Regions from separate parts of the Desulfuromonas sp. KJ2020 genome, predicted to be linked through region 2. Evidence: riboswitches for the same ligand, from Rfam matches in the RefSeq annotation. Region 2 holds a riboswitch; the other holds the start of a gene.

Region 1 (11,590 bases), on a different contig from region 2:
GGGATGCGGCAGAAGCCTGCCGGTCTTCCACCGCTTCTGTGCTGATTGCGGAAGCCCGCGGGCCAAAGACTACGGGGGAGGGGAACATGACCAAAAAAGTTAAGGGGATACTGCTGCTGGCGGCTGCCGCCGTCGCTGTGGTGCTGATCTACAATATCTGGTCCTACAGCTGCGGTCACTGTACTTTTCGCTCCATGACGACCCTGGGTACGCCGGGCTATCTGCTGCTCCAGCTTAACGCCGCCCTGCTGGCGGCCCTGGTGATACTGAAGCTGCTGTCGACCCTGCAGACGCGTAAAAGACGATGCTCCTGTGGTGGACGCCTGCTGCCGGGCTGGCATTATTGCCCGGCCTGCGGGAATAAAGCAGGATGCCAGAGAGGTCTCTGACCAGGGTGGTACGGGAGAGCGCGATTATGACGGACGGGTTAGGGAGCTTGCCGAGAGAAGGGCGCTGGCGCTGGGCCGTGGTTCTGGGGCTGGTGATTGCCATCTCCCTCGGCCACTACCTGGTCGACGTCGACCAGCACCATTATCACGACATCTTTCGCCGCAGCTACTACCTCCCCATCATCCTGGCGGGTCTGTGGTTTCAGTTGCGGGGCGGACTGGCGGTCGCCATTCTGGTTTCCGTGGTCTACGCTCCTCATGTGGTCTTCCAGTGGGGGGCCCACCCTGAAGCGCAATGGGAGCAGTACCTGGAGATTCTGCTCTATCATGTCATCGGGGGCGTGACTGGCCTGCTCTCCCTCAAAGAGCGATCGCAGCGTTTAAAACTCGAAAAAACCGCACGCCGACTCAATGCGAGCTATCAGACCCTCAAAGACCAGGCCAGCCAGATTCTCACCTTTGAAGAACATCTCGTGCGCGCCTCCCGCTCCACCGCCCTGGTGGAACTGGCGGCCGGGCTGGCTCACGAGATCCGCAATCCCCTTGGCTCGATTCGTGGCACCGCCGAAATCCTCAAGGATGAGACAATTAGCTCTGAACAGCGCAGCGAATTCGCCGATATTCTGCTGCGGGAGGTGGACCGTATGAACCACGTTGTCGCCGATTTTCTTCAGTTCGCCAGGCCCGTCGAACTCGGTAAAAAACCCTGCGACCTCAATGCCCTTCTGTGGGAACTTGTGATTTTTACCACCGAGGAATGTCACCGTGCGAAGATATCCGTCCGGTTTGACCCGGGCGACATCCCCTCTGTGCCGGTCGACTCCGATCAGACTCGCCAGGTTTTTCTGAATCTTCTCCTCAATGCGGTCCAGGCCATGGCCGATGGTGGTGCCTTGCGTATTGCTACGCATCGGCTCGATGACAGCCTCGTTGTGCGCTTTGTCGACAACGGCCCCGGCATCGCTCCGGAGATGCTGCCCAAAATTTTCAATCCCTTCTTCACCACCAAGCAGACGGGCACTGGCCTCGGCCTGGCCATTTCCCAGCGCATCATCCAGGTTCACGGCGGCCACATCAGCGTGCAAAGCCGGGTAGGGCAGGGGACAACCTTTGAAGTACAGCTCCCCTTAGGAGATGAGGCGTCTTCAGGTTCTACCACCGGATAATTCACCACCTCATCCTTACTGCCTTCTCCCCCTCTCCGTCTTTTGTTTCATCTCCCCAAGTCGGCAAGTCCTTTCCCGCTAGATAGTCAAACTCTCCAAACTGCATATATCTCCTGATTAAGAGCTTTGGTGAGTAAATCGCCAAGGAGCAAAATTCTATTAAAAATAAACACACATAAAGAAGTGTAAAATATAAAAAAGAAAAAAACAGTAAAAATTGTAAAAAGAAAACATTTAAAGTTGACAATAGCGCTAAGCTTTACTAGTCTAAGCCTCAATGGATTAAGCAGACACTGTGGAGTTTTTAGTCATTAAAAGAGGACGAAAATGGAGAGTACCCGCCGCAGCATTGCCAAATCACTGTCCTGGCGCATTCTGGCCACCCTGATCACCTCGGCTGTCGCCTATGCTGTTACCGGCAGGGGGGAGTTTGCCGCCACCATCGGCCTGGTTGATACCGGGTTCAAATTCTTTATCTATTTCGGCCACGAAAGGCTCTGGAACCGGATTCCCTATGGCCGACTTGAAAAGCAGCCTGAGTATTTTATCTGACCTGCTGAGAAAGGATTTCTTCATGACGCCAACGATTGTCACCGACACCCTGCCATGGCTGGATCCCGCTGCCGGTCCGCTGGACATTCTGCGCCAGGGGTTGAAGATCGCGGGCGGTCCGGTTAGCTTGGCCTGTTCTTTCAGTGTCGAGGATGTGGTGCTGATCGACCTGTTGCAGCAGGCCAACCTGCCTGTTGGCATATTTGCCATCGATACCGGCCGCCTCAATGAGGAGACCTACGAGGTGGCCGAGGCCGTCCTGCAGCGCTATGGTGTGCCTATCGATTGGTATTTCCCTCAGCGGCAGGCCGTGGAAAGGTTGGAAAGGGACAAGGGGTTGTTTTCCTTCCGTGACAGCCTGGACAACCGGCATGAGTGCTGTGGTATTCGCAAGGTGGAGCCGCTGGGCCGGGCGCTGGCCTGCCTGTCCGGCTGGATCACGGGACTGCGCCGGGGGCAGAGCGTGACCCGTACCGAATTGACGGCCCTTGAGGTTGACGAACTCCATGGCGGCATTCTCAAAATCAACCCGCTACTGGCGTGGAGCGAGGCGGATGTCTGGTCCTACGCCGAGGGCAATCGTCTGCCGGTCAACCGTCTGCACCGGCTGGGCTATCCCTCCATCGGCTGTGCGCCCTGTACCCGTGCCGTCGAACCTGGCGCGCACCCACGCAGCGGTCGCTGGTGGTGGGAAGACCTCGAACACAAGGAATGCGGTCTGCATCGACGCTAGGGGCGCTCCCCCGGCTTTGATCCGCCCCTAAACGACAAGGAGTACACCATGAACACCAGAATGACCCATCTTCGCCAGCTCGAAGCGGAGAGCATTCATATCATCCGGGAAGTGGTCGCCGAATTCGACAATCCGGTCATGCTCTATTCCATCGGCAAAGATTCCGCCGTCATGCTGCATCTGGCCCGCAAGGCCTTTTATCCCGGAACGCTGCCGTTTCCCCTTCTGCATATCGACACCACCTGGAAATTTCGCGAAATGATTGCGTTTCGCGACCGCGTGGCGGCCGAGTACGGCCTGGAGCTGCTGGTGCATGTCAACGAGGAGGGAGTGCGCGAGCAGATCAGCCCCTTTACGCACGGCAGCGCTCTCTATACGGACATCATGAAGACGGAAGGGCTCAAGCAGGCTCTGGACAAATACCGGTTCGACGCGGCGTTCGGTGGCGCCCGCCGCGACGAGGAGAAGTCCCGGGCCAAGGAGCGCATCTTTTCGTTTCGCAGCGAAAACCATCGATGGGACCCGAAGGCGCAGCGCCCCGAACTGTGGAATATCTACAACACCCGCGTGAGAGCGGGGCAGAGCATCCGCGTCTTTCCCCTGTCCAACTGGACGGAGCTCGACATCTGGCAGTACATCACCAAGGAGAACATCCCTATTGTGCCCCTGTATTATGCGGCGGTGCGGCCCGTGGTCGAGCGCGGCGGCCAGTGGATCATGGTGGATGACGACCGTCTCCCTCTGCAGGCGGGAGAACAGGTGCAGCACAAGTCGGTGCGTTTTCGCACCCTCGGCTGCTACCCCCTGACGGCTGCGGTGGAGTCGACAGCGGATACCTTGCCCGCCATCATTCAGGAGATGCTGCTGACGCGCACCTCCGAACGCCAGGGTCGCCTGATCGACCACGACCAGTCCGGATCCATGGAAAAGAAGAAACAGGAAGGATACTTCTGATGGCTCACCAATCCGATTTGATCGCTGAAGATATTCTCGCCTATCTGAAGACCCAGGAAGAAAAATCGATGCTGCGATTCATCACCTGCGGGAGCGTCGACGATGGCAAAAGCACCCTCATCGGCCGACTGTTGTGGGACGCGAAGATGGTCTTTGAAGACCAGTTGGCGACTCTGGAGGCGGACAGCAGGCGCATCGGCACCCAGGGGCAGAACATCGATTACGCCCTCCTGCTTGACGGCCTGCAGGCCGAACGGGAACAGGGGATCACCATCGATGTCGCCTACCGGTTCTTTTCCACCGATCGCCGCAAGTTCATCGTAGCTGATACGCCCGGTCACGAACAGTACACCCGCAACATGGTCACCGGGGCGTCCACCGCGCAGGTTGCGGTCATTCTCATCGATGCGCGCAAAGGGGTTTTGACCCAGACGCGACGGCACAGTTACCTCGTCTCCCTTGTCGGTATCCGTCATGTTGTCCTGGCTATCAACAAAATGGATTTGATCGGGTATGATCAGAGACGATTTGACCTTATCCGCGCCGACTATGAGGCCTTTGCCGCCGCCCTCGGCTTTGAGGAGATTACGGCTATCCCCTTGTCGGCCCTGAACGGTGACAATGTGCGGGACCACAGTGACAAGACCGCCTGGTATGACGGGCCGACCCTGCTGGAGCATCTGGAGACCGTGCAGGTGCCCGATGACGCCGAACGCAAACCCTTTCGATTGCCGGTACAGTGGGTCAATCGCCCCCATCTCAACTTTCGAGGTTTCAGTGGCACCATCGCCAGCGGGACGGTGCGTCCGGGCGATGAGGTGGTGGTACTGTCTTCGGGCCGGAGGAGCCGGGTTGAGCGCCTGGTGACCATGGATGGCGACCTGCCTCTCGCCGGGTCTGGAAGTGCCGTGACCCTGACGCTGACGGACGAAATCGATATCAGCCGGGGCGATGTGCTTGCCGCCGTGCAGAATCTGCCCAACCACGCAGACCGCTTTGAGGCCAAGGTGGTCTGGTTGCACGAAGAGGCGCTGACTCCGGGTCGACCTTATCTACTCAAGTCCGGTGCGGCAACCGTGCCGGCAAGGGTTGGCGAACTGCAGTTCAAGATCAACGTCAACACCCTCCAGCAGGAAGATGGCGATATTCTGGAGCTCAATGAAATCGGCATATGTCGCCTCGATCTGGACAGGGCGATCAGCTTTGATTCCTATCGTGAGAACCGCACGACCGGCAGTTTCATTCTTATTGACCGTCTCAGCAACGCCACCGTGGCGGCCGGCATGATTCATCAGCCGCTGCGCACCAGCAGCGGTGGTTGGCAGGACCTCAAACTGGATCGCTCGGCACGGGGAGAGCTCAAGGGGCAAAAACCCCAGATTCTCTGGTTCTCCCTTGAAAAGGGGGACGAGAGTTCCGAACTGGCGGCTCTGGTCGAGCGCAAGCTGCACAGCCTGGGCCGCCACCCCTTTCTGCTGACGGCAGCATTGCTGCGAGGCGGCCTCAACGCCGACCTGCCTGACCTGGGTGACCCTGGCCAGGAGGAACTGCGGCGTTTTTATGAAACAGCCCGATTGTGCGCCGACGCCGGTCTGATCGTGGTCGCCCAGCCTCCCGCCGTGGCGCCGTCGCCTCGACTCAGGGAGAGGATCCAGGCCGATAGCGCTCTTGTCGAAATACGCGTCGGGCCTTCCCGGCTTCTTCGAGGGGAAGAGGGCGCCAGGATAGTGATGGTCGATCCCGGGTCGGCCTCGCTGCCGGAGCTTGCGGAACAGATTGTGGGGCAGATCCGTCAAGGGTGGCCCCAGGCCGAGAACTGAAACATTTTCCCTCAGCCTTAACGGCCGACACCCAGGGACAATCTGCCAGGAGAAAGTCACCATGAACATCGATTATCAGAAACTGCGCCTCGACGGCATCTACCAGCAGGATCAGCAGGGCAATCTGATGCTGCGTATCAAGATTCCCGCCGGGGTCCTGTCCTGCCAGCAGGCTGAAGCCGTAAGCGATATCGCCGCCCAGGTTGGTACCGGCATTCTTCACCTGACCACCCGCGGAAGCATCGAATTGCACGGACTGCGCCATGGGCAGCTTGCAGAAGTCTTCCGGCGACTGGCCGCGGTCGGCCTGAGCAGCCGGGGCGCCTGTGGCGGCGCCGTGCGGGGGATCTCCTGCAGTACCACCTTCAGTCCCGCCTTCGCCGTTTGTCAGGCTGTCGCACGAAACCTCAACCGGCACTTTGCCGGCAACCCATATTTCGAAGGATTGCCTAAAAAGTTCAAAATCGGCATCGACGGCGATTACACCGGCTCCCGCCACCTGATTCAGGATGTCGGCCTGGTTTGGGTCGGGCAGGACGAGGAAGAGCAGAACCTGTTTGACGTCTGGTGTGCCGGCGGTCTGGGACGCGAACCGCAGGCAGGCTTCCTGCTTGAAAATGCGGTACCCGAGGCGCGGCTGATCGGCTTGATCGAAGCCATTGTTGCGGTCTACCGCGACAACACGCCGCCGCCCAAGCGCCTCAAGTTTTTGCTGGGGCAGGTGGGAGAAGAGGGATTTCGTACGCTGCTGGCCAAGGCCATGGCGCAGGTCGCTACGGTGCCGCGGCAGGTCTCGCTGGCAGGGCCTCTGACCCAAACCCGGGGAAAGATCGTCGAGGCCGTGGTCTTTGCCGGTGAACTCACCGTGGCCCAATTCCGTCGGCTTGCCGCCATCGCCCGCGACGAGGCTGGCGGTTTCCTGGCGCTGACGGCGGATCAGAATGTGGCTTTTCATCTTGCACCCGGGGCGAATTATGGCAAAGTATACGAACAGTTGGGGGCCCTCGGCCTGGCTGGGGAGGCGCCTGAGCAGCGGGTGTGTCTGCGCGTCTGTCCCGGCAGCCATGAGTGCCGCATGGGGCTGTCGGCCACGCGGGACGTTTCCCGCCAGCTGGTGGGCGCTCTGAGCGAGAAGGGACGCTCCCGCCGTTATGCCGTTTCGGGGTGTCCCAACTCCTGTTCGCAGGTCCAGTTGGCCGATGTCGGCATTCTCACCAGCCGGCAAATCAAGGACGACCTCGGCCAGCGGCGGCCCCTTTTCACTCTTTACCGCCGGCAGGGGGAAGGCCTCGGGGTTCCCGTTGCTGAAAATCTGTCGCTCGAAGAACTTTTAAACAACATCCAACGAATCGAATAACCGCCTTTTCAAGGCATTATCGAAAGGAGCAGCCCATGTCCCGCATTTATTCCGACAACAGCCTGTCCATCGGCCGGACCCCTCTGGTGCGCCTGCAGCGCCTGGCCCCTGAAGGCGTCACCATTCTCGCCAAAATTGAAGGGCGCAATCCGGCCTATTCGGTCAAATGCCGTATCGGCGCCGCCATGATCTGGGACGCGGAAAAGAAGGGGCTGCTCGGGCCCGGTAAGGAAATCGTCGAGCCGACCAGCGGCAACACCGGCATTGCCCTGGCTTTTGTGGCGGCGGCGCGTGGTATCCCCATTACGCTGACCATGCCGGAGACGATGAGCCTGGAGCGGCGCAAGGTGCTCAAGGCTTTCGGCGCCAACCTGGTGCTTACGCCGGGGGCCAAGGGAATGGGTGGGGCCATCGCCGCCGCCGAGGAGCTGGCCGCTTCCGATCCCAACCGCTACGTGCTGCTGCACCAGTTCAAGAATCCGGCTAATCCGGCCATCCACGAGCAGACCACCGGGCCGGAAATCTGGCAGGACAGTGACGGCGCCATCGATATCCTGGTCGCCGGCGTCGGTACCGGCGGCACCATTACCGGCGTCTCGCGCTATATCAAGAAGACGGCGGGAAAGCCGATCCTGTCCGTCGCCGTCGAACCGGTCGAGTCGCCGGTGATCAGTCAGAAGCTGGCCGGAGAAACCCTGCAGCCTGGCCCCCATAAAATCCAGGGCATCGGGGCCGGTTTTATTCCGGATACCCTCGATCTGGACCTGGTCGATCAGGTCGAGCAGGTCAGCAACGACGAAGCCATCGCTTTTGCCCGCCGACTGGCCCTCGAGGAAGGCATTCTCTCCGGCATCTCCTGCGGGGCCGCCGTCGCCGCCGCCGTGCGCCTGGCGGCTCGCCCCGAACACCAGGGCAAGACCATCGTGGTGATCCTGCCCGATTCGGGGGAGCGCTATCTTTCCAGCGTGCTTTTTGAGGGAATAGTTTAGGGCGGCGTCTTTTGTTCTTGATAAAAAGAGTTGACAAACAGGGCTCGATTATTTAGAGTTCACCCCAACGCAGCAGCGTCTTTATCACGAGTGGTGGAGGGACAGGCCCGACGAAGCCACAGCAACCGGTCCGCAGGTGCGGATGCCAGGTGCTAAATCCTGCCTGCCGTATGCCATAGCGGATGCGGCCGGAAAGATGAGGACGGTGCTTCCCGGTTATCCGTCCCTTTGACTGGCCCGGCGAAGCCCCTTCTCATCCCCGAGAGAAGGGGCTTTTTCTATGCTGCCCACTGACTTTGACGAGGGATGACCTATGAATTCAGCAAACGCCAACTGGACCGTCGAGAGCACCCTGGTGCAGGTCGGCGTCGGCCGCGACCAAGCGACCGGCGGCCTGAGCTTTCCCATCTACCCGAGCGCTACCTACCGCCATCCGGCTCTGGGGGAAAGTACGGGATATGACTACACCCGCTCCGGTAACCCCACCCGCCAGGCGCTGGAGGAGGCCGTCGCTCAGCTTGAGGGGGGCGCCCGCGGTCTAGCCTTCGCCTCGGGGATGGCGGCGCTGACCACGCTTCTGCTCCACTTCTCGGCCGGGGACCATCTGCTTGTCTCCCGCGACCTCTACGGCGGCACCTATCGCCTGCTCGATCAGATCTTTGCCAAGTTCGGGCTGGACGTTTCTTACGTCGATACCACCGACTGTGACGCGGTCGAGGCGGCGCTGCGCCCGCACAGCAGAGCGCTGCTCATCGAATCGCCGGGCAACCCGCTGCTCGGCGTCGCCGACCTGGCGCAGCTGGGCGCCCTCTGTCGTGCCCACGACCTGCTTTTCATCGTCGACAACACCTTTTTGACCCCGGTACTGCAGCGCCCCTTCGATTTTGGCGCCGACATTACCGTCTATTCGGCCACCAAGTACCTCGGCGGTCACAACGATCTCTGTGCCGGCCTGCTGGTGGCGCGCACCGCCGAACTGGGCGAGCGCCTCTACTTTCTGCAGAACTCCACCGGCGGCGTGCTGCCGCCGCAGGACTGCTGGCTGTTGCTGCGCTCTTTGAAGACCCTCGCCCTGCGGCTGGAACGCCATAACGCCAATGCACAGGAAGTAGCGGTCTGGCTGCAGGAGCATCCGGCCGTCACCGCCGTCTACTATCCCGGCCTGGCGGATCATCCGGGCCATGCGGTAGCCAAACGGCAAAGCCGCGGCTTCGGCGGCATGCTCTCCTTCCGCGTCGGGACGCCGGATAAAGCCGCCCGGGTGCTGCAGCGGCTGCAGTTGATCTCTTTTGCCGAAAGCCTCGGCGGCGTCGAGTCGCTGATGACTCTGCCGGCGGTGCAGACCCATGCCGATATCCCCGAAGCGGATCGTCTGCGCCTGGGTATATGCGGCTCCCTGCTGCGATTATCGGTAGGGATTGAAAGTGTCTGTGATATTCTGGCCGATCTGGAACAGGCCTTGAGTGATTGAGGAACACCTGCTGACGAGTAACCGCAAAGGAATGACACCATGACGCAGCCCCATCATTACCGTACCGCGACCCTGCTGGTTCACCAGGGCCATGATCGCGACCCGGCCACCGGCGCCGCCGCTATCCCCATTTACAATGCCTCCACCTACCACCACCCGGGCGGGCAGGGGGGGACTTACGACTATTCCCGCAGCGGCAATCCCAGCCGTCAGCAGGTGGAGGATGCCATCGCCCTGCTCGAAGGCGGCGTCCGCGGCTTTGCCTACGCCTCCGGCATGGCGGCGATTGCCGGCGCCCTGTCGCTGCTCAAAAGCGGCGATCATCTGCTGGCGCCTCTCGACCTCTACGGCGGCAGCTACCGCTACCTGAGCCAGGTGCTGCCCCAGCAGGGCATCACGGTCGGTTTTGTCGACACCACCCGTCTGGAACAGATCGAAGCGGCCATCCGGCCCTCCACCCGCGCCATCTTTCTGGAGACGCCTTCCAACCCCCTCTTCACCATCACCGACCTGCGCGGGGTCGCCGCACTGGCCAAAGACAGGGGACTGCTGACGATTCTCGACAACACCTTCATGACCCCCCTGCTGCAGAAACCCCTGGCCCTCGGCATCGACATCGCCGTGCACAGTGCCACCAAATTTCTGGGCGGGCACTCGGACCTGCTGGCCGGGCTGGCCACCACCGCCGACCCTGAGCTGGCCGGTCGTCTCAAGCACTACCAGAACGCCAGCGGCAATGTCCTCTCCCCCTTCGATTCCTTCCTGCTGTCCCGCGGCATCAAGACCCTGGGCGTGCGCCTGCAGGCGGGACAGCGAAGCGCCGGGATTCTGGCCGAGCGCCTGCGCAGTCATCCCGCGGTCGCCGCCGTCTACTATCCGGGACTGGACGACTTTGCCGGTAAAACTCTGCACGAGGCCCAGGCCTCGGGGCCCGGAGCGGTCCTCTCCTTCGAACTGAAGGCGGCGGAGGCTGTGCAGCCGCTTTTGAACACCATCCGCCTGCCGATCATCGCCCCGAGCCTGGGGGGGGTCGAGACCATCCTCACCCACTGCTGGAGCATGTCCCATGCGGCCATCCCGGCGCCGGTGAAGGAGCGTCTCGGTATCCGCCAGACCCTGCTGCGCCTGTCCGTCGGCCTTGAGGACGTCGAGGATCTGTGGGACGATCTGGCGGCAGCGCTGGGGTAGAAAAACGACAACGTATTCGCCTACGACAAAGGGCCACCCGACGCAAATGTCGGAGTGGCCCTTTGTTTTATGCGGCAGGGGTTGTCGTCAGGGACAGCCCCTTTGGTTCACATGACTATCCAAGAATGGCTTTGAGGTCTTCCTCGGCCGTGGTGATGGGGCCGATGTTGTAGTTCTCGACCAGGAAGTTCAGCACGTTCGGCGTCACGAAAGCCGGCAGGCTGGGGCCAATCTTGATGTTCTTGATGCCCAGGTGCAGCAGGGTCAGCAGGATGGCCACGGCCTTCTGCTCGTACCAGGAAAGTACCAGGGACAGGGGCAGGTCATTGACGCCGCACTCGAAGGCGTTGGCCAGGGCCACGGCGACCTGGATGGCGCTGTAGGCGTCGTTGCACTGACCGACGTCGAGCAGACGGGGAATGCCGCCGATGTCGCCGAGGTCGAGCTTGTTGAAGCGGTACTTGCCGCAGGCCAGAGTCAGGATGACGGTGTCCTTGGGGGCCTTCTCGGCAAACTCGGTGTAGTAGTTTCGACCCGACTTGGCGCCGTCGCAGCCGCCGACCAGGAAGAAGTGCTTGATGTCACCGCCCTTGACGGCCTCGATGACCTTGTCGGCGACGCCGAGGATGGCGTTGTGACCGAAACCGGTGAGGATTTCCTGACCGGGGTTGTCCTCGAAACCGTCACACGCCTGTGCCTTCTTGATCACTTCCGAGAAATCCCAGCCGTCGACGTGCTTGACGCCGGGCCACTGAACCAGACCCCAGGTGAAGAGGCGGTCCTTGTAGCTCTCGGCCGGTCTCTGGATGCAGTTGGTGTTGAAGATGATGGCGCCGGGGAACTGGGCGAACTCTTTATGCTGGTCCTGCCAGGCGCCGCCGAAGTTGCCGACCAGGTGCGCGTACTTCTTCAGGCCGGGGTAGCCGTGAGCGGGCAGCATCTCGCCGTGGGTGTAGATGTTGACGCCGGTC
Region 2 (11,590 bases):
ATCAGGTAGACCTCGGGGTGGTTGGTGGTGATAGAGTTGGCGATGTTCTGCAGCAGCATGGTCTTGCCTGTGCGCGGCGGCGCCACGATCAGGCCGCGCTGCCCCTTGCCGATGGGAGCCGCCAGATCCATGACCCGCATCGGCAGGTTGTCACTGGTGGTCTCCAGAAGAATCCGTTCTTCAGGATAGAGCGGGGTCAGGTTGTCGAAAAGGGTCTTGTCGCGGGCGACGGCGGGATGTTCAAAGTTGACTTCGGAGACTTTCAGCAGGGCGAAATAGCGCTCCCCTTCTTTGGGGGGGCGAATCTGCCCGGAAACGGTGTCGCCGGTGCGCAGATTGAAGCGACGGATCTGGGAAGGGGAGACATAGATATCATCCGGGCCGGGCAGATAGTTGGCGTCCGGCGCCCGCAGAAAACCGAACCCGTCGGGCAGAATCTCCAGAACGCCTTCGCCGAAGATGGCCCCGTTCTTTTCTGCCGTGGAGTTGAGGATGGCAAAGATCAGGTCCTGCTTGCGCATCCCCGCCGCCCCTTCGATTTTCAGCTCCTTGCCGATCGCCGCCAGATCGGCAATCTTCTTGTCCTTAAGTTCCTTGAGATTCATTTTTTCTCCTTGACACTACCGCGCACGGCAGAAAGCAGCACCTTCAAAAGGAAAGGCCCCGCAACGCACCACTGGCATAAGCATGTTTGAAATATGTGATTTTCAATCTATGGATTAGCTTTTTTATAAAGGAATGGTATGGAAAAAAGGATGGAGCGACAGGACCTCCCGTCAAGGATTCCATAATGCTGGGTGTCCACACTCAGAATTTGGACGAAGCAGACCTCTTTTTATATGAAAATGCCGCTGACCTGGCTGTCCCGACGGAGTGAAAAATCGAAATAAAGGCGAACCTGGGGAGACTAGATGGATAAACTTGCTCAAACTATCTACTATCTTTACCTGATGATGTCAATACTCATTCGTCACTTTTCCGCGTCTTTCCCGGGAGCCTGGCCAGGCTCCCGGGTATAGTCGGCTAGGGGCGCGGAGAGGTCCCCTCCGTGGCGGCGGCAGCAGCCGGGGCCTTGCCCGGCAGCTGGAAGGTGGCTGGCTGCAGCTGAGCGGCCAGCTCGCCGAAGAGTTTCCGGTAGACCTCGGGCTCCTTCTCTTGGCCCAGCAAGCCTCTCGTCCGCTCCTGCAGGGCACGTCGCAAACCTTGTATCGAAATGTCTTTGATGGCGACCGCCTCGGCCCGGTTGTAATAGGCCTCATCGAAATCCGGATACTGCAGAAGCAGAAATTCGCTCCCCGGCGGACTTGGATATTCCCAGACCACCTCACCCGTCGGGGTGACGACGGCGGCGGTGACCTGAATAGCGCTGTAGTCCGCTTCCAGATACTTCAGCCGGGTGCGATCCCAGCGTTTTTCCGGTCTCTGCAGACCGTTGAGAATAACCACCAGCAGTCCATCCACCACATGTCCGTCCGTAATATTCCTGACGGCCTCGGCATTGAAGGCGTAACGCCGATAGAGCGTTTTGCCCTCGCCGCCCAGGGCTCTGCCTTGCACCAGACCATAAACGAGATCCTGCGGATGACCGCCAAGGCGCCGCACATCAAAATAACCCTTCTGGGCACGCAGCGCCTCGACGAGGAGCTCTTCCTTGCCGGCATTCTCCCGCTGCAGCAGTTCGAAGATAAGGCTCTCGTCGGGATGACCCAGCGAAACCTTTTCGTCCACCAGCAGCGGCAGGACGCCGAGCGTACGGATTCGGACCTGATATTCCTCCTTGGGCACCTTGAAATAACCGCCGCCGCAGCCAGCCAGCAGCACAAAGATCAACAACAGGGATATCCTACGCATGATCTTCCTCCCTTCTCCATTTATTTTTGCTTTCAACCCGGGCCAACCGTCAGTCACCGGCTATACGATTCTCGCGGGGGACAGCCTCCAGGCGAAAATGCTCCACGCCCCAGCGCAGAATCTCCCCGGGCGGCGCCCGTACCAGCTCCGGCGGCACCGCCTGCCCCAGAAAGCACAGAGCCTGGGCGAGCAACCGGCCGTTTTCGCCATGACGGCGGCGGGACACCTCACCCTGGCGCTTGCTGATTTTTTCGCCGGCGGCATCCAGCGCCAGGGGCAAATGGAGGTAGCGGGGCACCGGCCAGCCCAGACAGGCATAGAGATAAATCTGCCGCGGAGTGGAGTGAAGCAGGTCCGCGCCGCGCACCACCTGGTTCACGCCGCTGTCGGCGTCGTCGACCACCACCGCCAGCTGATAGGCAAAAAGCCCGTCGGCCCGGCGCAGGACAAAATCACCGACGGCACTGGCCAGACATTGCTCCACCGGGCCGAAGATACCATCGACAAACAGCCGGGACCCCGCAGGTACTCGCAGGCGCAGGGAACGGGGCGACCGCCCGGGAGGAATTCCCTGACGACAAGTCCCCCCATAGACCGGCCCTTCTTCGCCCGGATGGGGCGCGCTGGCCAGAACCTCCCGCCGCGAACAGGCACAGGGGAAGATATGGCCGCCCTCATTGAGGCGGCTCAGCACCTCTTCGTAGCGGGCCATACGTCGGCTCTGGTAAACAGGCGCTTCGTCCCATTCGAAGCCGAGTTCCTCCAGGGTCGACAGAATGAGGTCGGCGGCCCCTGCCACCACCCGGGGCCGGTCCAGGTCCTCGATCCGCACCAGCCATTTGCCCTGGTCCCGACGGGCCAGACAGTAGCTGCCGACAGCCGCTACCAGGGAGCCGAAATGCAGAGGGCCAGTGGGACTGGGGGCAAAACGCCCAACGGTCTGCAGGCTTTTTTCAGGGTTCTTGATCACATCACCACGCATCAGGACTAGATGATGCCCGCGCGCCGGCGCCCTGTCAAGAGATCGCCATTTGCGATACGACCTGCCTTTGCCATTGACAAAAGACTAGCCGGCAGGTATCCATAACCCATACGGTTATCAATAGGAGGTTCCATTTTGGTTATCACCCGCGCCACCGAGTACGCTATCAGAGCCCTGCTTTTTCTGGCCAAACAGCCCGAGGGAGAGATCGTCTACAAAAAGGATATCTGCCAGACGCAGGACATCACGCCGGCCTTTCTCACCAAAGTTCTGCAGCCTCTCATCAAGGCGGGCATCGTCGGCTCGCAGCGGGGAGTCGGCGGCGGTTTCTTTTTGGCCAAGGACCCCACCCAGGTCAGCCTGCTGGACATCGTTGAAGCCGAAGAGGGTCCCTTGCACCTGAATCTCTGTCTCGAAAAGAACGGGGCCTGTTCCCGCGACGTCTTCTGCCCCGTTCATGGCGCCTGGCATGAAGTTCAGGAAAAGATGATGGCCGTCCTCAAAAGCTATACCTTCGCCGACCTGGCCCAGCAGGAGAAAAACAATTTACAACACCTTCGCGACGAGTCGCGCTGAATCGGGACAAAAAATACCCTGGAGACCAGGAGGGCGAGTCATCCAGGGCGAACAAGGAGACCTTGCCGGCCTCCTAACCTTCTATCTGTTTTCATTATACCCTCCACCATTCGACCTCGTCAAACGGCCGGCGTCTCTTCATTGGTACGGCAACGAATGCATTTGACAAACCCGCCGTGATTCGTTAGAGTCCCAAGCACAATTGCATCGTCTTTATCGCGAGTGGTGGAGGGAAAGGCCCTGTGAAGCCACAGCAACCGATCCGCAGATGCGGATGCCAGGTGCTAATTCCTGCCCTGTAACAGGGACAGATGAGGACGGAGCCCGAAAGATACGCGCTTATCTTTTCCCGTATCGTCAAGGCCCCTCCTGTCACCCTGGGAAGGGGCCTTTTTACGTCAAAGGGTGTCGCGCGTTGAACCAATCCATCGGCCTGGTCAAAACCGAATCGGTCACTTTCGACGTCGAGCTGAAGCTTGAAAGCGGCCGCGTCCTCGGGCCCATCACCTTGGCCTACGAGACCTACGGCACCCTCAACCGCGACCGCTCTAACGCCATTCTGGTCACCCACGCCTGGACCGGCGACGCCCACGCCGCCGGCCGCCACTCGGAAGAGGACCGCAAGCCCGGCTGGTGGGACGACATGATCGGCCCCGGCAAGGTCCTCGACACCAACCGCTACTTCATCCTCTGTTCCAACGTCATCGGCTCCTGCAAGGGCTCCACCGGCCCGACCAGCCTCAATCCCCGCACCGACCGCCCCTACAATCTCAGCTTTCCGGTCCTCATGGTCCGGGACATGGTCCGGGCGCAGAAGCTGCTGCTCGACCACCTGAACATCTCTTCCCTGGTCACTGTCATCGGCGGCAGCATGGGCGCCATGCAAGCCCTGGAATGGGGCATCCTCTATCCGGAAGTCCCCCGCTCCATCATCCCCATCGCTGGCACCGGCCGCACCTCGCCCATGGCCATCGCCCTCAACTCCCTGGCCCGACAGGCCATCTTCAACGATCCCATGTGGAAAAAGGGGAACTACAAGCCCGAACACCCGCCGGCAGACGGAATGACCCTGGCCCGGGCCGTCGGTCATGTCTCCTTTCTGTCCGACGCCTCCATGCACCTGAAGTTCGGTCGCCGCTTTTCCGCCCGTGACGGTCTCTTCGACTTTTTCGGCCGCTTCGAGGTCGAACGCTACCTCGAATACAACGGCAGCAGCTTCGTCGACCGCTTCGACACCAATTCTTTCCTCTACCTGGCCAAAGCCCTCGATCTTTACGACGTGGCCTGGAACTTCGACGGGCTCGAAGAAGCCCTGACCAACCTGCAGTGTCCCTCGCTCTGGTTCGCCTTTACCTCCGACTGGCTCTACCCGCCCTCCCAAACCGAAGAGGTGGTCGACGTTCTCACCCGTCTGGGCAAACCGGTCGCCTATCACCTCATCGATTCGGACTACGGCCACGACTCCTTTTTGGTGGAGCCGGAAAAGTTCACCCCCCTGGTAGTGGAGTTTCTCGACCGTCTGACGTCTGGCGCCTGACTTCAACCTTTTTCACCACCAAGGCACACGATCTTCTGTAACGCAAAACGCCCACCCCGGCAGCGACGGGATGGGCGTTTTTGTTTGACGGATAAAGGAGCTTCAGCGGGTGAGCTGCCGGTACTTGATGCGGTGGGGCTGGTCGGCGGCGGCACCGAGACGGGCTTTGCGGTCGGCCTCGTATTCCGAATAGTTCCCCTCGAACCAGACGACGCGACTGTCCCCCTCGAAGGCAAGGATATGGGTGGCGATGCGGTCGAGAAACCAGCGGTCGTGGCTGATAACCACGGCGCAGCCGGCGTAGTTCTCGAGGGCCTCCTCCAGCGCCCGCATGGTGTTGACGTCCAGGTCGTTGGTCGGCTCGTCCAGCAGCAGCACGTTGGCCTCCTCGCGCAGCATCTTGGCCAGGTGCACACGGTTGCGCTCGCCACCGGAGAGACTGCCGACCTTCTTCTGCTGGTCGGCCCCGGAGAAGTTGAAGCGAGAGACGTAGCCGCGGGAGCTGATCAGCTGCTTGCCGAGCTGAATCTGCTCCTGCCCGCCGGAAATCTCCTGCCAGATGGTCTTTTCGGGGTCGAGCGTGCGGCTCTGGTCGACGTAGGCCAGCTTTACCGTGTCGCCAATGCGGATGCTGCCGGCATCGGGCTGCTCCTGCCCCGTGATCATGCGGAACAGGGTCGTCTTGCCGGCGCCGTTGGGACCGATGATCCCGACGAGGCCGCCGGGGGGAAGGTTGAAGGTCATGTTTTCCACCAGCAGGCGCTCGCCGTAGGCCTTGCTAACCTCCTTGGCCTCGATGACCACGTTGCCAAGACGGGGCCCCGGCGGAATGTAAAGCTCCAGATCCTGGGCGCGTTTTTCGTTCTCCTGCCCCAACAGCTTTTCGTAGGCGCTGATGCGGGCCTGCCCCTTGGCATGCCGCCCCTTGGGGGACATGCGGATCCACTCCAGTTCGCGCTCCAGCGTCTTCTGCCGGTTCGACTCGGCCTTCTCTTCCTGACGCAGACGCTCCTGCTTCTGCTCCAGCCAGGAAGAATAGTTGCCCTTCCAGGGGATGCCTTCGCCCCGGTCGAGCTCCAGAATCCAGCCGGCGACGTTGTCGAGGAAGTACCGGTCGTGGGTGACGGCGATGACGGTGCCGGCATAGCGCTGCAGGTGCTGCTCGAGCCAGCCGACGGTCTCGGCGTCGAGGTGGTTGGTCGGCTCGTCCAGCAGCAGGATGTCCGGCTTCTGCAGCAGCAGACGGCACAGCGCCACGCGGCGCTTCTCGCCCCCGGAGAGGACAGCGACCTGCGTCTCGCCGGGGGGGCAGCGCAGGGCGTCCATAGCCATCTCCAGCCGCGAGTCAAGATCCCAGGCGTCCTGGGCGTCGAGTTTTTCCTGTACCTGGGCCTGCCGGTCGCAGAGCGCCGCCATTTCATCGTCGCTCATCGGCTCGGCGAACTTCATGTTGATCTCTTCGAATTCCTTGAGCAGATCAACGGTTTCCTGCACGCCCTCCTCGACGATCTGCCGCACGGTGCGGTTATCGTCAAGGAGCGGCTCCTGCTCCAGGTAGCCGACGGTGTAGCCGTCTGAAAGGATGGTCTTGCCGTTGAAGTCCTTGTCCACTCCGGCCAGAATGCGCAGCAGCGAGCTTTTGCCCGAGCCGTTGAGGCCGAGGACGCCGATCTTGGCGCCGTAGAAGTAGGACAGATAGATATCCTTGAGGACCGGCTTCTTGTTGTAGAACTTGCTGACGCCGATCATCGAATAGATGACTTTATTGCCTTCGTTGCTCATGGTATGACCTGTACCTCCCCTTGAAATGTGCCCAATCTTTACAGGTTGGCCCTTGAGGTGTCAACTGTTGTTTCGCGGCGGCCGCCCCCCCCAGGCGCCGACACAAAAAAGGGGACGCACCCCCGCAGAGGCGTATCCCCTTTTCTCCTTCTATACAGGCCAGGCTCAGCTTTTATGCCGCCAGGAGTTCGGCATCTCCCCCAGAACCTTGGCCATACAGGTGACACAGATGGTCGCCGTGTCGATCTCACTCAAATTCTTGCGAATCTGGTGCCCGGCTCCCACGACGTATCCCTGGTATTTTCCACACCAAGCGCAGTACCTCAGCATCGGCCACCTCGTTTTTTAAGCTTAATTAAAAGGTAGCACCAAGACGGGCTCTGTCAATGGCTCAGCGTGAGATTTTGTCGCAGAATTAATGGGTTCTAAGCCCCGGCCACCGTCTTGAGGTAGTGGACGAGCAGACGAACGCCGACCCCAGTCCCCCCCTTGGGCACATAAGGCCGTCCCTTTTCTTCCCAGGCCGTGCCGGCGATGTCCAGGTGGGCCCAGGAGGTATCCTCCGCGAACTTCTGCAAGAAGGCGGCGGCGGTGATGGTCCCGGCCGGTCTTCCCCCCGTGTTCTTGAGGTCGGCCACGTCGCTCTTGAGCTGGGCGGCATATTCGTCCCACAGGGGCAGCTGCCAGAGGCGCTCGCCACTGTTCTCGCCGGCCCTAATGAGCTGGCGGATGAGGCCGTCGTGGTTGCCCAGCACCGCCGTGGCCTGGTGCCCCAAGGCGATGACGCAGGCTCCCGTCAGGGTAGCGAGGTCGATGACCAGGCGCGGTTCATAGCGCTTGGCCCAGGTCAGGGCGTCGGCCAGAATCAGGCGTCCCTCGGCGTCGGTGTTGAGCACCTCGATAGTGCGGCCCGACAGAGAGGTGAGGATATCCCCCGGGCGCATGGCCGAACCCGACGGCATGTTTTCCACCGCCGGCACGATGCCGACGAGATTGATGGGCAGCTTCAGCGCCGCCACGGCCTGAAAGGTGCCCAGCACGGCGGCCGCCCCGGCCATGTCCATCTTCATCTCGTCCATCTTTTCCGCCGGTTTGAGCGAAATGCCGCCGGCGTCAAAAACCACGCCTTTGCCCACCAGCACGATGGGCTTGGCCTCGCTGCTGCCACCGCTGTATTCCATGACGATCAGGCGGGGCTCCCGCACGCTCCCCTGCGCCACGCCCAGCAGCCCCCCGAAACCTTCTTTCTCCAGGGCGTCCCGCTCGAGTACCCGCAGGGCGAAGCTCCCTTCGTCAGCCAAAGTTCGGGCGGTCTGGGCCAGGTATTCGGGAGACTTCACGTTGCCGGGCTCATTGACCAGGTCCCGGGCCAGACAGACCCCCCGGCAGATGGCGCGGGCCTCGTCCAGGCCGCGGCGGGCGGCAGTCACCTCCGCCTGCTTATCCACCAGCAGCACCCCGTCCTTCAGGGGGGGAGGGAGCTCCTTGCCGTTCTCCGTGCGGAAACGGTCGAAACGGTACGTTCCCAGCAGCAATCCTTCGGCAATAGCCTGCGCCCGCTCCGCCAGACCGCCGCCCCGCACCGGGAGGCTGAGGAAATTGCAGGCAAAGGAGTGGATACGCCGTGACTGCAGAGCGCCGCTCACCGTACCGGCCACCTGACGCAGATATTCGAGGCCGGCGCTCTTCTCTTTGCCGAGCCCGGCCAGCAGCACCCTTTCCGCCGGCAGGGCCTTGCCGGGATGAAAGAGGACGGTCTCGCGCACCTTGCCGGTGAATTCGCCGTCGCGCACCGCCCGGCCCAGAGCACCCCCGAGAGCCTGATCGAGTTCCTTGAGCAGCGGCGTCTTGAACTTGCCTTCAAATACCCCCAGCACCAGACAGGCGGTCTTCTGCTGCAGAGGGGAGCCTTTTTTCAGGTGAAGATTCATGCCCTTTCCTTTCCTTGCCCATGGGTAACGCGGCGGTAATGCCGCAGCCATTCCTGTCTTTGGGTCGTCGCCGCCTGCAGCCGCTCACCCAGCAGGTCGGCCACCGCCTCCGCATCGGCCAGACCGCAGCCTTCCTCCAGCGCCAGGCTGCTGCGGCGCCGCAACACATCTTCCACCGTACGGGCCAGCTCAAAGTCGGCGGCGTAGGCCACCTGCACGCCCAGCAGTTCGGAACCGGAGCTGACCGGTTCCAGCAGACCGGGCTCACGGCGGCCCAGGGCCAGCACCTGGTCGATGCGGCTGCCGTAAAGGCCCAGCAGGCGTTCCATGACCCGCGGCGACAGCCCGCTGCGCCCGCAGAGCGCGGCCAGCCGGTCCTGGACATAGCGGTCAAAATCACCCGTCTGGCCGCCCGGCAGCGGCAGGCGGTCCGTCCGGCAATCTGCCTGCCCGCGTCCCAAGCGCCGGACCACCAGGTCGGCCATCTCGGCCGCCATGGAACGATAGGTGGTATATTTGCCGCCGCCGACGGAAATCAGCCCGGATGAAGAGACAAAGATGCGATGCTCGCGGGAGACGCGGGAAGCCTTCACCGACTCTTCCGCCACCAGGGGGCGCAGACCGGCAAAGGCCGCCAGCACATCCTGGCGCCGCAGCGGGTGATCGCGCAGGTGGCGACCCGATTCGGCCAGCAGATAATCGATATCGTCCTCTGTCGGCGTCACCGTGTCGGGGTCACCGGCATAGTCGACGTCGGTGGTGCCCACCAACGAATAGTCGCCCCAGGGGACAACAAAAAAGAGGCGGGCGTCGCTCTTGGAGCTCAGGTAAAGGGCCTCGCCCCCCCGACTGATGCGCGGCACCACGATGTGCGTGCCGCGGGTGGGGCGCAGCTTGCGGTCGGTGTCGCCATCCAGGGCGCAGACTTTATCCAGCCAGGGGCCAGCCGTATTGACCACCACCTCGGCCTCTACCTCCAGCTCGGCACCGCTCTCCCGATCGCGCACCAGGGCGCCGCAGGTGCGCCCTTCCCGTTTGAGCAGCTCCACCACTTCGGCATAGTTCACGGCCTCGGCCCCGGCCTCCACCGCCGCCAGTACGTTTTCGAGGCAGAGGCGGGCATCGTCCATACGGCAGTCCCAGTAACGAGCCACGCCGACCAGGCCGGCGTCCTGCAGCACGGGCTCCCGCCGCAGAGCTTCCTCGGCGGAGAGAATACTGTGATGGTGGGTGTTGCGAAAAAGAGCCAGCAGATCATAGAGGGTGAGTCCGGCCCGGATCATCCACAGGGGGCGGGGGTCATCCCGATAGACGGGGATGAGAAAGGAGAGAGGACGCACCAGATGGGGGGCGATGTGCTGCAGGGTTCTGCGCTCCCGCTGGGACTCGAAAACCAGATGGAAGCTGTAGGTTTCCAGGTAGCGCAGGCCGCCGTGGATGAGTTTGGTCGAGGTACTCGAGGTACCCGAGGCAAAATCGCCCTTTTCCACCAGCGCCACCTGCAGACCGCGCAGAGCCAGGTCGCGCGCCAGCCCGGCCCCGTTGATGCCGCCACCGACAATGAGGGCGTCGAAACGCCGCCCGGCCAGGCGCGTCAGGTCGCGCTGCCAGCGGTCGCTGGCGGTTCCATCTTTGTCCATCATGACCTGGTCCCCCTGTCACCGGCGCCTTGACCGGTTGAAGAAAAGAAGCGCTGCGTCCACAGGGAGCGGCCGCCGGTCAACGGACTCCCAGCTTGGAGGACAGAATGCCGAGGTATTTATTCAGCGGATTATCGCGGGAAAGAGCGGGAAATACGGAGGGCTTGCGCAGCCCCAGGTTCTTGAGTTCGGCCACGATGCGGGCATTGCGCCCCAGCTTGAGCCCTTTGCGAAACGTCTGAATGGCGCGATACTTCTGATCGGCCAGAATATAAATGCGGCCCAGGTTGAGATAGTGAACCGGATTGTTCGGGTCGAGCTGCATGGCCTCGTGGCACATGCTGGCCGCCTGCTTCAGCTGCCGATGCTCCCGGGCCAGGCAATAGGCCAGATAGGACTTGACCATGGGCGTCTTGGCGTCCTTGGCCGCGTTCTCCAGCAGATGAATCGCCTCCACCATATTGCCGCGCTCGGCGGCGTCAATCCCCCGCTTGATCATGTCTTTGGTTTCTGTCGTCATGCACTCACCTCTTATTCATTTAGGGATACCGTTATCCATACCAGCTTCATCGCCGGACCCTACGAGCATAAAAAAAAAATGGTTCTAATGCAAGGGGTTCGCCCGCCTGGCCCTCAGGCTCCCGTCGTCTGCAGAATTGCCTACTCGGCCGCCAGACAGAGAGCGGCGTAGATACGGGCGGCGTCCTCCACCTGTCCCAAGGTGGTCTGTTCATCCGGGGTGTGGGCCGTCTCCAGCGAACCGGGCCCGAGAATAAGCGGTTTGACGCCGGCTTCAAAAAAGAGGTTGCCGTCCGAGTGGGAGCGGAAAGCGTCATGCTGCAGGGGCAGATTCAGACGTGGATAGACCTCCTCCAGCACCCCGGCCAGCCAGTTGTCGGCGTCCAGTCGGTAGCCGCGGGAATCGAAGGTGAAGGTCATCTCGATTTCCAGGCTGTCCACAAAGGCCGAGGCCTCTTCGACCTGCTTCTCCATCTCCTGTCGCACAACGGCCGGATCGATCTCGGGCGGCAGATGGATATCGATCCAGGTCTCGCAGCGGTCGGGCACCACGAAGCCCGCCCGCGACGAACTGAGCTCGCGGATGGAATAGACCAGCTCCGGCGTCTCGCGGCTGAACAGCGGGTGGCGCCCCAGGTGCAGCAGCACCCGCAGCATCGACTCGATGGCGTTGTGGCCCAGCTCGGGCAGCGACGAATGGATGCGGCGGCCGCGCGTGACCAGCCCCGCCTCCAGATAGCCGTAATGACTGAAACAGGGCGCCAGCGAGGTC

Evidence for each region. A riboswitch is a leader RNA that binds a small molecule or an ion and turns the genes downstream of it on or off. The one in region 2 is predicted to bind S-adenosylmethionine.
Region 1: linked by a shared signal. The riboswitch ahead of MJO47_RS11590 (PLP-dependent aspartate aminotransferase family protein) and the one ahead of MJO47_RS05425 (homoserine O-acetyltransferase) in region 2 are both predicted to bind S-adenosylmethionine.

The regions. Positions count from the first base shown of each region.
Region 1 is NZ_JAKUKE010000003.1:679,737-691,326, forward strand. It holds gene MJO47_RS11545 (zinc ribbon domain-containing protein) at 1-103, shown strand, start outside; gene MJO47_RS11550 (hypothetical protein) at 87-389, shown strand; gene MJO47_RS11555 (nitrogen regulation protein NR(II)) at 416-1,555, shown strand; gene MJO47_RS11560 (DUF2061 domain-containing protein) at 1,883-2,107, shown strand; gene MJO47_RS11565 (phosphoadenylyl-sulfate reductase) at 2,130-2,840, shown strand; gene cysD (sulfate adenylyltransferase subunit CysD) at 2,889-3,794, shown strand; gene cysN (sulfate adenylyltransferase subunit CysN) at 3,794-5,614, shown strand; gene MJO47_RS11580 (nitrite/sulfite reductase) at 5,676-6,971, shown strand; gene cysK (cysteine synthase A) at 7,007-7,960, shown strand; SAM riboswitch class I at 8,039-8,163, shown strand; gene MJO47_RS11590 (PLP-dependent aspartate aminotransferase family protein) at 8,274-9,431, shown strand; gene MJO47_RS11595 (PLP-dependent aspartate aminotransferase family protein) at 9,471-10,619, shown strand; gene hcp (hydroxylamine reductase) at 10,735-11,590, opposite strand, start outside.
Region 2 is NZ_JAKUKE010000001.1:1,173,139-1,184,728, reverse strand. It holds gene rho (transcription termination factor Rho) at 1-605, opposite strand, end outside; gene MJO47_RS05440 (hypothetical protein) at 1,024-1,851, opposite strand; gene gluQRS (tRNA glutamyl-Q(34) synthetase GluQRS) at 1,901-2,833, opposite strand; gene MJO47_RS05430 (Rrf2 family transcriptional regulator) at 2,969-3,409, shown strand; SAM riboswitch class I at 3,620-3,727, shown strand; gene MJO47_RS05425 (homoserine O-acetyltransferase) at 3,825-4,946, shown strand; gene ettA (energy-dependent translational throttle protein EttA) at 5,049-6,728, opposite strand; gene MJO47_RS05415 (hypothetical protein) at 6,894-7,058, opposite strand; gene MJO47_RS05410 (leucyl aminopeptidase) at 7,154-8,659, opposite strand; gene glpD (glycerol-3-phosphate dehydrogenase) at 8,656-10,302, opposite strand; gene MJO47_RS05400 (M48 family metallopeptidase) at 10,379-10,819, opposite strand; gene MJO47_RS05395 (M20 family metallopeptidase) at 10,960-11,590, opposite strand, start outside.